One region of the Methylomonas sp. EFPC3 genome, then DNA from elsewhere that is predicted to be linked to it. Evidence: riboswitches for the same ligand, from Rfam matches in the RefSeq annotation. Region 1 holds a riboswitch; each other region holds the start of a gene.
What was found. Region 1 has a riboswitch for cyclic di-GMP ahead of PL263_RS13740 (hypothetical protein). Riboswitches for the same ligand answer to the same signal wherever they lie in the genome.
Positions count from the first base shown of each region.

Region 1 (2,198 bases):
CAGGCCGAGCGGCCGCTAGCAAGGTCGATATTGGCGGCGTCGTATTCCAAGGTGTAATCGCCGGATAAAATGCGATTGAAGTCCGAGCCGGTATCGACCCGAAACCGGAACACCCCGGCCAAGCCGATAGCACCCGTCACCGTGGCCTCGAAATCGGCCGGATCGAAATCGATGGTCGTCGGCTTGCTCCGCCGGTTGGTTAAGTTGGTGACCGAGCTGCCGTTAACGGCAAACGTCAATCCGGTTGCGGGAATCTCCGCCACGCCGGGTACCAGGTGGTCTTCCAAAATTTGGCTATAGCTCCGGCTGCGCGAGGCTTGCGCGTCGAAAAACTCTTCCAGGTACATCGACCGGGCAGGCGTTTCGTCGATATCCACGGCGGCGGCCAACGCGTCGCGATCCAAGTTCACGACCAACGAGCCGCCGGATACCGTGGCGGCCTCCGCCGGGGATAACAACGCCGTGGCCAGCAACATACCCCAGCCGAAGCGGAGCGCCGAAAATCTAGCTAAATGAATACTCATAGTCATGCTGAGGGAAATAATCTTGAAAAGCGGTGCCAACCAAGCCGAAGCACCCGGGTATGCCCGGGTGCGAAAGCCGGCTTAGGCCGGAATGGCTGTGCGTTTACGGCGAGTGGAGGCCATCACGCCGAACAAACCGCTACCGAACAACCAGACCGCTGCCGGCACCGGAACCGCGGCCGGAGCCGGAGAAATCAGGCTGAAGGTACCGGCACGGCCGGCTTGGCTGACGCCGTCGCCGCCGAACAGGAAGGCGCTGGTGCTGGCGGAATACCACAGTTCGCCGGTAAACAGCAGTTTGTCGCCGTCGGTGGTGACGCTGATGTTGCGGGTATCGTAGGTGGTGGACGAGAAGCTGACGTTGTTGGTCAGAGCCCAACCGCTGTTGACGCCGTTATTGCGAGCGGCGACGTAGCCGAATTGGTAATCGCCGGATAGCAGCGTACCGGTGAAACTGCCGCGAGTCATTACCACACCGTTTAGCCCGGCAACGCCGCTGGCGGTAAAGGTCGACGAGTTGGTCAACGCGTCCTGACTGCTTCCCCACGTTAACGTGGTCGCTTTGTTGTTGCGGCCGCCGCTACCGAACGGAATGCCGGTACCGGCCAAACTGGACGGGTTGATGTCGAACGACAGCGTCGCAGGCGCCGGGTAGGTATCGTTTGCCACGCCAAGCATTTGCGACACATTCATATTGTCCGCCAACGACTTGTCGAAATAATTGGCGACATAATACGAAGTGATCGCGCCGTCGCCCAAGGTCAAGCCCGACAACAAATCATCGGGATTGTCATAGGAAATTTGGAACACCCCGCCGTTCAGCGTGCCCGCACTTGCCACGTTAGCGATTGCCAGCGCGCCAGCAGCCAGGACGCAGCGTAGCCGCAGCGATTTCGATCCGATCTTTTGCATACTTTTTTCCTAAATGAAAGATATAAACGCTATAAGCGGCTTGAACGACTCAAGCCGTCGATGACTCTCGCACGAGAGGCGGCCCGGCTGTCTCGAGCTGGCGAGATCCGCGGCTTTCCGGCTCCACCTTGCGGCGGATGTGGCGAAGTGCTCCCTCCTTGAAAACCGGACGGCTGGACCCCGAACGGCATATTCCCTTAGTGAGCGGCGGTTGCTAACGCACCGGTCGGGCGGGCCACAGCCGCCACCAGAACGCTGGCAAACGCTACAACAGGAGTTCAGCAGATACCGTGCCAGTCCTAACAAATAAAACCAGATGCCGATTCAGCAGGCTGGAGCGGGAAGCCGAGCGGCTGAAATATCAGGAACGGCGGGGCCGGACAGGGTGGACGGGAGATTCGAGTCGCGATTGAGAGAATGGATGTCCGCTAGAGCTTGGTCTGATGACGACAAGCCCAAGCGATGAAACGGACGACGGAAGTTAGGGGATTTAACCCAAACACCCCCTAAGCGGCAAATGGTAACTTATTGTATTGGCTGGCTCTTTGGCTGGATATCGGCAAATCCCGATACCGGCCTGGGTGATTTAACATATTTAGATTGTCCCTGGCCGGATCGACGCCGCCAAGCTACCACGAGAATAGGCAAAATCGGATTTTTAAATCGTAGCAGCGCTGAAAATCCGCTAGGTACGGAAGAACACATCGGCCAGATCGCCAAGCAGACCTTGCTCCGGGCGGTCGGCGAACACACCGCTTGCCG
Region 1 covers NZ_CP116398.1:3,067,333-3,069,530, forward strand. Annotated here, with positions in the region: gene PL263_RS13735 (hypothetical protein) at 1-524, opposite strand, end outside; gene PL263_RS13740 (hypothetical protein) at 606-1,436, opposite strand; cyclic di-GMP riboswitch class I at 1,511-1,590, opposite strand; gene recB (exodeoxyribonuclease V subunit beta) at 2,122-2,198, opposite strand, start outside.

Region 2 (2,198 bases), 2.2 Mb from region 1:
CCCAGGCCGTCGCCCAGGTCCGTATCACGGCTGGTTTTGGTGGCTACCAACGTATTGCCAAGCTTACCGTGCTGTTCCTGTGCAAGTAGACGAATCGAGCCGTTAACCTTAACCGAACTGGTGGCGTTGATGCGGCCTTGCTGATTCACGGCAAAACCGGCCATGGTCACGTTGCCTTGTCTGGCGACAATATCGCCAAAATTGGAAACCTTACCGCCGGTATCCACTTCCACTATCAAACCGGCAAACGGACTGTTTTTGTCGGCTGGTTGTAGATAAACCTTGTCCTGGCTCGCAGCGAGAATCACCTGACCCTGCTCTTCGGACGTTAGAGTGCCTCTATTCTCGATTTTGGGAGCGGCAATAATGATACGCCCGGCTTTATCCGTATGAATTTTGGCGCCCGCCTCAATGAGTATTTGTACCGTCTTAGGGTCTAAGGCGTCGCCGGGTTGCATCGGTTCGATAGCAAGCGCTGCTCCACCGTCTTCATCGTAAACTTTCGCTATACCTCGATTGAAAATCTGATCGGTAATGTTCAAGGTACTCGCCATGAAGCTATTGGCATTAACGACCGCTTCCTTACCGAACACGAAACCGTTTTTGTTGTACAGGTAAATCTGGCCGTTGGCGATGATCTGGCCGAAGATTCGGCTGGGGTCTTGCTGATTGATCCGATTCAAAGCGATCGATTGGCTATTCGGCTGCACGAACTGGACGGTCTTTCCCGCATCGACGTTAAACTTGTCCCAGTTCAAAATCGCTTTGTCGGTCGTTTGATCGATGCGCAGGGTATTGCCGATAATCTGGTTGGTCGCGGCGCCGCTGGTGACCCAAGTTGCCGCCGGAACCGGCAGGCCGGTGTCCGCCCAAGCCGCACTGGCACTGCCCACCAGCATGCCGCCGGTCAGCGCCAGACGGACGCAAGCCACCAAAGGATTGAGTCGGAACGGTTCGCAGGATGTCTGCCGTGGAAATGCCGCGGATTTGGCCATGTCTAGGTTGCCTCGATCAATTAAGGTACACCAGCGCTCTGGCGGCAACCCGGCTGTCTTAGCATAAAGACCCGTAGCTTTCCGTCCCCGCTTCGCAACGGGTTTGGCTTTAGAATGAAATTTAACTACTTCAATTTATTTTCAATAAATTCGCGTCGTCATGGGTAAGTCGATCAAAAAGTTATTCGGCACCGCGCAATTTAATTACCAGATAGACCCAATTATCAAACGACCCCTAATTGCGCATATTCGACAAAATTTATTAAAAACCAACAAACCTCAGTTTAATATTTAAACCTGAATTAATAATTGTACCAAGGTATTAAATAAAATTATGTCAATATTATGACAACAACGAATTTGAAAACCAAAACCCAATTAAATAAATATTACAAATACATTAAAAAATACTGCTTCGTATTATTTTAAAACTCGGTCGCAATATTAAAATGCACGCGCGGATCGCCGCTTTGCACCGGCGCCAGGGTCGTGAACGGAATGCCGATATCCAGCGCGCCGCTGAGTTTGCGCCACATTTGAAACCGCACACCGAAGCCGCCGCCGCTGAGGAAATTGCTGCGGACGTTGCCCGGCAAGGCGTTCTTGATCCAGCCGCGGCCGACGTCCAGGAAACCCAGCAGCTTGAATTTGTTCAGAAACTCCCAGTCGCTCGGCCCCAGATGCGGCGAGCGCAGTTCCACCGAACCGAACACGGCATCGTCGGCCAGCGCCTGGGTCTCGAAATAACCGCGCACGCTTTCGTCGCCGCCCAACGAGAATTGCTCGTTACTGATCAGCGGCGTATCGGCCACTTGCGCCGCGACGTGGCTGTAAACTTCCATGCCCAGCGGCAGGTCGTGCTGGAATTTCAAATCGCCGGTCAAAAACAGGTAGTTGGCTTTGGCCAGATAGCGCTTGTTCTCGAATTCCTTCTGGTTATTGCCCAAACCGCGGAAGGAGAAATGCGCGCCTATGTCGAAACTGGTAAACGATTCGGCGCCGCGCAGGCTACCGCTGTATTGCGCTAGAAACGGTGCGTAGCTGATCGGCGTCTTGATCGAATCAGCGCTGAGCAGATTCACGTCTTCCTGAAAGTCCTTGTAATCCATGCCCAAGGTCGCGGTATGAAAGTAATCCGCCAAGGGTTTCAAGGGCTTGACCAGGCGGGCACCGTAGATGTTACCGATACCGATCACCGACAAG
Region 2 covers NZ_CP116398.1:775,551-777,748, reverse strand. Annotated here, with positions in the region: gene PL263_RS03495 (filamentous haemagglutinin family protein) at 1-995, opposite strand, end outside; cyclic di-GMP riboswitch class I at 1,036-1,113, opposite strand; gene PL263_RS03490 (POTRA domain-containing protein) at 1,421-2,198, opposite strand, start outside.
Region 2: another riboswitch for cyclic di-GMP. It lies ahead of PL263_RS03495 (filamentous haemagglutinin family protein); the one in region 1 lies ahead of PL263_RS13740 (hypothetical protein).

Region 3 (2,198 bases), 2.1 Mb from region 1:
CTCGATAGAAGCGCCCGCGGTATCGCCGTTAGCTTCGGCAACAATAGGGCTGACACCGAACGCAGAACCGCCGGCGCTACGTTTGTAGATCAAGATGTTTGCTTTACCAGTCGGCAACGAGGTGTTTGCCGGTGCTCTTTCACACAGATACGCATATTGCTCAGTCGCTGCAGGATCTTGAAATTTCCAGATCGGCTTGGTCGTATCGCAGATTTGCTCGCTATCAGCGATAGTTGCGTCTGTGAACAGCTTTTCCAGGAATTTTTCCGCCGCAGAAGCACCAGACAAATGCACAGTGTAGGTGGTGGCAGAGTTAATCACCGGGACGCCAGTCGGACCGAATGTCCAAGCAGCTTGCGCACCTGCCGAAGACAGCGTTGCGGCAATAGCCACGCCTAATACTAACTTTTTCATAAAATTGTCTCTCATTGAACGTAATAAAGGTAATCGGGGCGGAAAACGCCCCGATTCGAGTCTTATGCAGCGTATTTACGGCGAGTAGAACGCAAAACGCCCATCAAACCGGCGCCAAACATCCAAACCGCAGCAGGCAGAGGTACTGGAGCAGCGTAAGTCAATTTCCCTGCAGCCAAATTCATATGCCAGCTTTGCAAGGTTTGGCTGTTGCCGTTTTGTTGGTTGTAGAACCAGAATGCGCCTTCTGAACCATTGATATCCGCATCAGCTGCTGATACTTGGCCAAAAATAGTAGCGAACGGCAGGTTTTGGTTATGTTGACCGGTACCGGCTGTATCCGAATCGACTACGATAGAGCTAAGGTTGGTCGACGCTTGGTTAGCGTTGGCAACGCCAGCGTTGTCGGCTAATGCGCCAGTGTTGATTTGACTAACATGACCTCTGATCACAGTTGCAACACTGCTAGCTGCGTTCAAAGTGGCAAATTTCGCAATAGATTTTTCGCCGGTAACAAACATCTTTGCAGCGTTAGTGGTCATTACACCCCAAGAAGTATTGGCGGCATCCATATTGGCAGCGAAAGTGCTCCATTTTGCATTTGGAGAACCAGCAGTCAGAGCGTTCAAATCAAAAGACAATGAATAAGCAGCATTATCCTTGTTGTTGAAGAAGTCGTTGTAAGTTACACCCAAATCCAGCGTAAACGTGGTTTTTTGAGTTTTGTCGTAAACAGACAAAAACGCTTCATTTGCACCGGTGTTTGACGACGCCCAAATCGCCGCATTCGCACCCGCTGAAGATGCCAAAAGAGCTGTAGCTAATAACGCTTTGTTCAGATTTTTCATTTTGTTTCCTTGATGATTTAAAAATTAAATAAATACACAAGGTGACAACCCGGCCATCTTGCCTGGCGGCAACATCCGTAGCTTTCCGTCCCCGCCTCGCGACGGGTTTGGCTTTTACACACTTCCTTAGTCTTACCAATGCACCGAGATGGCGCCGCTCTCCCCGCTACCATTTTTGTATCCACCGCCTACTCCCTAACCTCTTCCCTCGCCGCTCCGTCTGCGTGCCGTCCCTGCTCCCTGTCCAATCCCTAACTGTGCGAACCATCGCGCATTCCGGCGCAGTTCCAGTTGCGGCAAATTATTTCAGTTGAAATCGAGGTTTTTCGTTACGCGTCGGTTACAGTTTGATGAAACGTAATACATTTGTATTACACGGCCGCGCGAATCTGGGATTCAGGCCATGGCTATGCTGTTGTATTGGTTGCTAAATCTTCCTAATCGCTCAGACTCGGCGTAGCGAGCGCAAAAAGACAAGCAAGGCTTGCCGGTCTGGTTACGCGGCTGCTACAGTGGCTGAACCACTTGGCCCCGCGCCGGCAGACTCAAACCAGAACCTTCCCGCATGACAGAAATCGACCTTTTGCACCAGGCCTTTGCCGGCGCACAGCCGCCGATCGGCGACTTAGCCGGCCTAACCTCGGCGTTGAACCGTTGGTATCTGCAGCACCCGGATTGCAATTTTCTGCATCCCTGCCAAATCGGCGGCCGCCCGGCCCTGGTCTGCCAAGCCGACCTGAGCCGGAACGAGCCGGCGGCCTTCGCCGAATTGCAAGCCATCGCCGAACGCTATGCGCTGTACCTGAAGGAAGATGCCCGCCGCCGCGAGCAAACCTGGGCCGACGCCAACCGCCGCCGCGGCATCGGCCTGGTATTGAGTTTTTGTATCGGCCTCAGCGCGGTCTCGCGTAGCGTCGGCGCCGATGAACTCTTGCC
Region 3 covers NZ_CP116398.1:770,999-773,196, reverse strand. Annotated here, with positions in the region: gene PL263_RS03485 (hypothetical protein) at 1-414, opposite strand, end outside; gene PL263_RS03480 (VPLPA-CTERM sorting domain-containing protein) at 477-1,262, opposite strand; cyclic di-GMP riboswitch class I at 1,303-1,384, opposite strand; gene PL263_RS03475 (hypothetical protein) at 1,828-2,198, shown strand, end outside.
Region 3: another riboswitch for cyclic di-GMP. It lies ahead of PL263_RS03480 (VPLPA-CTERM sorting domain-containing protein); the one in region 1 lies ahead of PL263_RS13740 (hypothetical protein).

Region 4 (2,198 bases), 720 kb from region 1:
ATTGGGATCGAAGCTAAAAGTCGTCGGGCTGTTGTGCCGATTGGTCGGATTGGGTGCGACGCTTGCGCCGTTCACGGTGAACTCAAGACCGATTGCGGAGATTTCGTTCGCCGCATAGTTCGTGAGATCGACCGGCGTGTTGGAGTCGCGCAACTGGGCAAATGTTTTCGAAGCCGCCGAAGCGTCGAAATACTCTTCTACATAAATCGACGGCGCCGGCGTGTTATCCAAGTCGATTCCGGCAGCGAACGCGTTCCGGTCCAGGTTGAGAATCAACGAACCGCCGGCCACGGTGGCGGCGTGCGCGGATGTCGCGAGCAGCGATGCGGCGATCGCGACAACGTTTAAAGATTTCATTTTGTTTCCTTGTTTTAGAGGTGATTCCAATACCGGCCCTAACTGAAAATCCCAGGCGGCCGCGCCATTGCTGGCGGAAGCGTTCAACGCTCGGCGCTAGATCCGACGCCGGGTTTGAACCGGTGTAACTGGCGGCTGGGATAAATTGGCTCGGCACCGCCGATATTGCCGGGCAGATCGACGACGGTGCCGGCTGGCGGCTTAGGCGGACAATCTGATTTTTTCCGCGCGCTGAACCCAATAGCCCCAATAATCCGCTGCCGAATAGCCAAACGGCCGCCGGTACCGGTACTGCCGATGGCGTCAGGCTGAAAGTGCCCAGCTTGACCGACTGGCTACCATTCAACAGCAAGTTCCAGGAAAAGGATTGAGCCGTGAAATACACGTCGCCGCTCAGCGATAACTCGCCGTTGGCGTTAACCGATTCCGAGGCATTGACCAAACGGAACAGTGCCGGTTGGCCAAAGCCGTTGCTGTAGGTGAAGATGTCCCATTGACCGGCGGTTTTTTTCAAAAAGAAATCGGCGGGATTCAGATAGGTGCCACCAGCCGCCGGCTCCATCCGGAAAGCGCCGCTCAAGCCGATTTGCCCGGCCGCGGTGTTGCCGGCGTCCATCGTCGTGGCTTGTTGCTTGCGAGCGGCCCCGTAGTTGATGGTCGAGGTATTGCTATTGACCGCCAACGACACGCTAAAGGTTCCGGTCTGGCTCAGCGCGACGCCTCCGGTTGTATCCAGAGTGATCGGCGTGGCGTTATGGTTTTTATCCCAAAAATTAGCGATATACCAACCTTCGGCACCCGGTATAGCCGAAGTAAAGGCGGAATTGTCGATTGTTAAATTCGCCACGCCGCTAACAAGAGCCGCGTTGGCATCGGTTGTTGTCAACAGTCCGCCGAATAGACCGATTGCCAGAACGCCGGCCGAGGCCAATTTGTGGCTATGTTTTTTAAATAGATACATGGTTTTTCCTTGTAGATTTATCGATGGTTAAGTTATGCGGCGGGTTCCAAGTTTGTAAATCGACGCGGCCGACGCCGTGTCTATCGGCAAACCTTGCCCGCCGGTAACCCGGCCGTCTTGTTCCAAGACCCGTGGCTTTCCGGCTCCGCCTCGCGGCGGGTGTGGCGTTGCGCCGCAATCCTTGCGGCATCGCTGCTTCCGCGAACGATTACTGCCTGAGCTTCCAGCAATTCCTTCCAATAACTCGAGCTCCCGACGGTCTCCTCACAAAACGCAGGCGGAGTTGCGGCGTAGCGACGCTGCAACGGAAAGGCCGCGAAGGCAGATTAAAGTCGGGTTTTCGAGTCAATTAGCGACGAGCAAACACTAGGCCAAATCTGATTCGCCTTGAATAACAAGGCTTGGCACGGCGAATCCGGCGCCGGCCCTCGAAAACTAAGTTATCTCACGCAATCGCCGCGTGAAATCCCGCGTCGCCGCCGGAACTGACGCGAATCCGGGTGCTACTCTTCCACCCATCTGAAGCGCAGCGCAGCGCTGGTCAGAAACAGCAGTGTCATTGCCGACAGCGTCAATAACGCCGGCGCAATATCGCTTAATCCGGCACCGTCTATCATCACGGCGCGCGCGGCTTGCAGCATGTGGGTCAGCGGAAAAATCAGCGTCAGGTTCTGCAACAGCGTCGGCGCGCCTTCCAATGAAAACCAGACCCCGGACAGCAAAATCATCGGCAAGGTCAGCAGGTTCAGGATACCCAAGGCCAATTCTTCGCTGCTGGTCCTGCTCGCCATCAACAAGCCGAGGCTGATCAGGGTTACCGAACCGAGTACCGCAATCAGCGCCAACAGCGCAAAAGCACCCTGGACTAAAAAATCGAACA
Region 4 covers NZ_CP116398.1:2,352,322-2,354,519, forward strand. Annotated here, with positions in the region: gene PL263_RS10570 (VPLPA-CTERM sorting domain-containing protein) at 1-231, opposite strand, end outside; gene PL263_RS10575 (hypothetical protein) at 224-1,318, opposite strand; cyclic di-GMP riboswitch class I at 1,418-1,494, opposite strand; gene PL263_RS10580 (ABC transporter permease) at 1,822-2,198, opposite strand, start outside.
Region 4: another riboswitch for cyclic di-GMP. It lies ahead of PL263_RS10575 (hypothetical protein); the one in region 1 lies ahead of PL263_RS13740 (hypothetical protein).